Regions from separate parts of the Streptomyces sp. NPDC034085 genome, predicted to be linked through region 2. Evidence: predicted binding sites of a transcription regulator. Region 2 holds the regulator's gene; the other holds the start of a gene.
What was found. Region 2 encodes HspR, which represses chaperone genes until heat shock. Its sites were predicted from a motif close to TTGAGNNNNNNNNNCTCAA; they were not measured.

Region 1: lon (endopeptidase La) is a predicted target of HspR. The motif match lies at 1,303-1,321, and genes of this name have one in related genera.

The regions. Positions count from the first base shown of each region.
Region 1 is NZ_JBVISL010000002.1:792,292-794,680, forward strand. Features, by position in the region: gene ACZ501_RS09040 (DUF4097 family beta strand repeat-containing protein) at 72-821, shown strand; gene ACZ501_RS09045 (RidA family protein) at 818-1,213, opposite strand; gene lon (endopeptidase La) at 1,344-2,389, shown strand, end outside.
Region 2 is NZ_JBVISL010000005.1:380,171-382,559, reverse strand. Features, by position in the region: gene ACZ501_RS20500 (helix-turn-helix transcriptional regulator) at 1-588, shown strand, start outside; gene ACZ501_RS20495 (heat shock protein transcriptional repressor HspR) at 714-1,181, opposite strand; gene dnaJ (molecular chaperone DnaJ) at 1,183-2,361, opposite strand.

The sequences.
Region 1 (2,389 bases), on a different contig from region 2:
GCTAGCCCCACCCCCCTTTCGGATACCTGCACCAGCGCGCGGCCCGCCCCGGGGTCGGCAGACTCGGCGGCATGGCACCTCACCTCACCCGCACCGCCCTCGCCGCCACCGCCGCGGCCCTGCTCCTGTCCGGCTGCTCCCTGGTGGAGGACGCGAGGCTGAAGACCGCCGGGGCCGACACGACGGTGACGGAAGCGGTCACGGCCGTGGAGCTGACGGGCCTTCGCCGGGGCTCCGTCGAGATCACCGCGGGCAGCGGCCCCGGGGTCACCGTCCGCCGCGTCGCGCACTACCGGGGCGACACGGCGCCCGTGCCGGAGCAGCGGGTCTCGGGCGGCGTGCTCAGCTTCACCGACGGCTGCGGGGGCGACGGGGACTCCTGCTGGGTCGACTACCGGCTGGAGGTGCCGGCTGCGGTGAAGGTCAAGGCCGGCAGCAGCAGCGGCGACATCACGGTGACGGGTGTGGCGGCCGCCGAGCTGGACTCCTCCTCCGGCGACGTGCGGGCGGAGCGGATCACGGGCCCGCTGAGGGTCCGTACCTCCTCCGGAGACCTCAGGGCCGCCGACCTGTCCGGCCCGGAGTTCGAGTTCCGTTCGAGCTCGGGGGACTCGACGGTCGGCTTCGCGAAGGCCCCGGCCTCGGTGTCCTTCACCACCAGCTCGGGCGACGTCACCCTGACGGCGCCGCAGGCCCCGTACCGGCTGTCGGTCAGCACCGGCTCGGGCGAACGGGACGTCACCCTCGGCGACTCCCCGGACGCCCCCTCCCGCATCGCGGTGCGCACCAGCTCCGGGGACATCCGGCTCGCCGCTTCCTAGGCGGCGGTCACGGCGTCGACCTCGACCTCCACCAGCCAGGCCGGGTCGATGAAGCGGGACACCTCCATGAAGGTCGTCACCGGGCGGATGCCGGCGAAGCGCTCGCCGTGGGCCCGGGCCGCCTCCTCCCACCGGGTGATGTCGGTCAGCAGGATCCGGGTCCGTACGACGTCGGCCAGCGAGGCGCCGGCCTCCTTCAGGGCCCGCTCGGCGATGTCCAGGCAGCGCACCGTCTGGGCGTGGACGTCGCCCGGGCCGACGGTGCCCCCGTCGTCCCCGATCGGCGCCGTGCCCGCCACCGCCACGTACTGTCCCGCCCGCACCGCGCGCGAGAAGCCGATCCGGGGTTCCAGGGGGGAGCCCGAGCTGACGGTGTGTCGTGTGTCTGTCATGGCGTCATGGTGCGGGTGGGGCAGAGGGCCATCCGTGATGTTCGCCCCCGGCGAACGGGCGTCGGGGAACACAGGGTGGCGCAGATGCATTGAGTCGGCATAGCTCAACTTCACTGCCGGAGGGAAGATCATGGCTTCGACGTCCGTAACGCTCACCCTGCCCGTACTGCCGCTCGACGATGAGGTCGTGCTGCCCGGGATGGTCGTTCCCCTGGACCTGTCCGACGCCGAGGTGCGCGCAGCCGTCGAGGCGGCGCAGGCGGCGGCCGGGAGCGGGAAGCCCCAGGTGCTGCTCGTGCCGCGGGTCGACGGGACGTACGCCGGCATCGGCGTGCTCGGGACCGTCGAGCAGGTCGGGCGGCTCTCCGACGGGGATCCCGGGGCGCTGATCCGCGGCCGCGGCCGCGTCCGGATCGGCGCCGGCACCACCGGGCCCGGGGCCGCGCTCTGGGTGGAGGGGGAGACCGTCGACGAACAGGTGCCCGACCCGCTGCCCGGGTCGGTCGCCGAGCTCGTCAAGGAGTACAAGGCGCTCGCCACCAGCTGGCTCAAGAAGCGCGGCGCCTGGCAGGTCGTGGACCGGGTGCAGCAGATCGAGGGGGTCTCCGCCCTCGCCGACAACTCCGGCTACTCGCCCTTCCTGACCGTGGCTCAGAAGGTGGAGCTGCTGGAGGCCATCGACCCCGTCGCCCGGCTCCGGCTCGCCGTCAAGGCGCTCAGCGACCACCTCGCCGAGCAGGACGTCGCCGAGGCCATCGCCAAGGACGTCCAGGACGGCGTCGACAAGCAGCAGCGGGAGTTCCTGCTCCGCCGCCAGCTGGAGGCCGTCCGCAAGGAGCTGCGCGAACTGGGCGGGGAGAAGGAGGGCGAGGAGTCCGACGACTACCGCGCCCGCGTCGAGGCGGCCGACCTGCCCGAGAAGGTGCGGGAAGCCGCGCTCAAGGAGGTCGACAAGCTGGAGCGGGCCAGCGACCAGAGCCCCGAGGGCTCCTGGATCCGCACCTGGCTGGACACCGTGCTGGAGCTGCCCTGGAACGAGCGCACCGAGGACGCGTACGACATCCGGGGCGCGCGGGCCGTGCTCGACGCCGAGCACGCCGGGCTGAGCGACGTGAAGGACCGCATCACCGAGTACCTCGCCGTGCGCAAGCGGCGCGGCGAACGGGGGATGGGCGT
Region 2 (2,389 bases):
CAGCCCGGCGGCGCACGGCCGACGTTCATCCTCAGCGAGGCCTTGGAGCGCGCCACGCCGCTGATCGACCGCGGGGTGAGCATCCGCACGCTCTACCAGCACACGGTCCGGCACAGCCAGGGGACGCTCGCCTACGTCGACCGGATCTCCACGGGGAAGGTGGAGATCCGCACGCTCGAGGAACTGATAGAGCGTCTCATGATCTTCGACCGCACGGTGGCCTTCATCCCCGCCAGCGACGACCGGCGCGTGGCCCTGGAGCTGCGGCACCCCGGGCTGGTGGACTACCTCATCAAGGTCTTCGAGCAACTGTGGCGCAGGGCGGTGCCGTTGGGCGACGAGGTCACCTACACCCACCACCCGGACGGCATCTCCGGAGTACAGCGCTCCATCGCCCAGCTGCTCATCGAGGGGCACGTGGACGAGGCGATCGCCCGCCGGCTGGGCATGAACGTGCGCACCTGCCGCGCGCACATCGCGAAGCTGGCCGCCGCTCTCGGCAGCGGCAGCAGGGCCCAGCTCGGCTACCTCATCGCCCAGTCCGGGATCCTGCACAGCACGGGCCCGGCGGAGCTCCACGAGGGCTGACAGGGGCCCGCAGCAGCCTCCCGGAGGCCCCCGGACGCACGGAAGGCCCCGTCGGTCCGCTCCCGGAGGGAGAGGGGCCGTACGGGGCCTTCACGGCGCGTCCAGCGATACGCGGGCGGTGGGCTTCAGTCGCCGGGGCGCTTGGTGGGGCGCCAGACGACCAGCGCGTTGCCCGGCACCGGCGGCTGGTACGGGACCAGGTCGCGGCGGTACGAGGCGTGCACCTGCGCCTCGCGGGCCCGGAGCGCGGCGGCCGCACCGTCCACGGCCGTGGACAGCTCCGCGACGCGCTGCTGGAGCGCGGCCACCTGGTTCTCCAGTTCGATGATCCGCTTGATCCCCGCCAGGTTGATGCCCTCGTCCTGGGACAGCTGCTGCACCGTGCGGAGCAGTTCGATGTCCCTGGCCGAATAGCGACGGCCGCGGCCGGCCGTACGGTCCGGGGAGACCAGGCCGAGGCGGTCGTACTGGCGGAGGGTCTGCGGATGCAGTCCGGAGAGCTGGGCGGCCACCGAGATCACGTAGACCGGGGTCTCGTCGGTCAGCTGGTACGCCCCCTCGCCGAAGCGGGGCTGTCGTCGGCGGCCGTCCATGTCATGCTCCCTTCGCGGACTCGAACAGGAGGGCGCGCGGGTCCTCGGACCCGGTCGCGTCCCGGTACATCTCCAGAGCCTCCCGGGCCTTGTCCGAGAGCTCCGCCGGAACCGCGACCTCCACCGTGACCAGCAGGTCGCCGCGGGTGCCGTCCTTGCGGACCGCGCCCTTGCCGCGGGCCCGCATGGTGCGGCCGCCGGGGGTGCCCGGGGGGAGCTTCAGGGTGACCGGGGGCCCGCCCAGGGTGGGCACCTTGATCTCGGCGCCCAGGGCGGCCTCCGCGAAGGTCACCGGGACCGTCACCGTGAGGTTGTCGCCCTTGCGGCCGAACACCGGGTGGGTGCCGACGTGGACCACCACGTACAGGTCGCCCGCCGGGCCGCCGCGCTCGCCCGGGGTTCCCTTGCCGCGCAGCCGGATCCGCTGCCCGTCGGAGACGCCCGCCGGGATCCGGACCTGCATGGTGCGCGAGCTGCGGGCGCGCCCGCTGCCCTTGCACACCTCGCAGGGGTTCTCCGCGATCAGGCCGCGGCCCTTGCAGTCCGCGCAGGGGTCGGTCAGCGAGAAGCCGCCGCCGCTGCCCCGGGAGACCTGGCCGGTGCCGACGCAGGTCGGGCACACCCGGGGGGTGCCGTTCTTGTCCCCGGTGCCCGAACAGGCCTTGCAGGGGGCCTGCGAGGACATCCGCAGCGGGACGGTCGCGCCGTCCACCGCCTCCGTGAAGGAGAGCGTGACCTCCGACTCGACGTCCTGGCCGCGGCGCGGCTGGGTACGGGTGCCCGCACCGGCGCCGGCGCCGCGGTTGAACAGTCCGCCGAAGACGTCGCCCAGGCCGCCGCCGAAGCCGCCCGGACCGCCGGCCTGGGTGCCGCCGAACAGGTCGCCCAGGTCGAAGTTGAACGAACCGCCACCGCCGCCCGGGCCGGGGCGGAAACCGCCGTTGCCGAACAGCGCGCGGGCCTCGTCGTACTCCTTGCGCCGCTTGGCGTCGCCGAGGACGTCGGCCGCCTCGGAGATCTCCTTGAAGCGCTCCTCCGCCGAGGCGTCGCCCTTGTTGGCGTCCGGGTGGAACTCGCGGGCGAGCTTCCGGTACGCCTTCTTGATCTCGGCCTCGGTGGCGTCCTTCGGGACACCGAGGACCTTGTAGTAGTCCTTCTCGACGAAGTCCTTGGTGCTCATCCCCGGTGTCCCTCCTCTCGGATCCCTA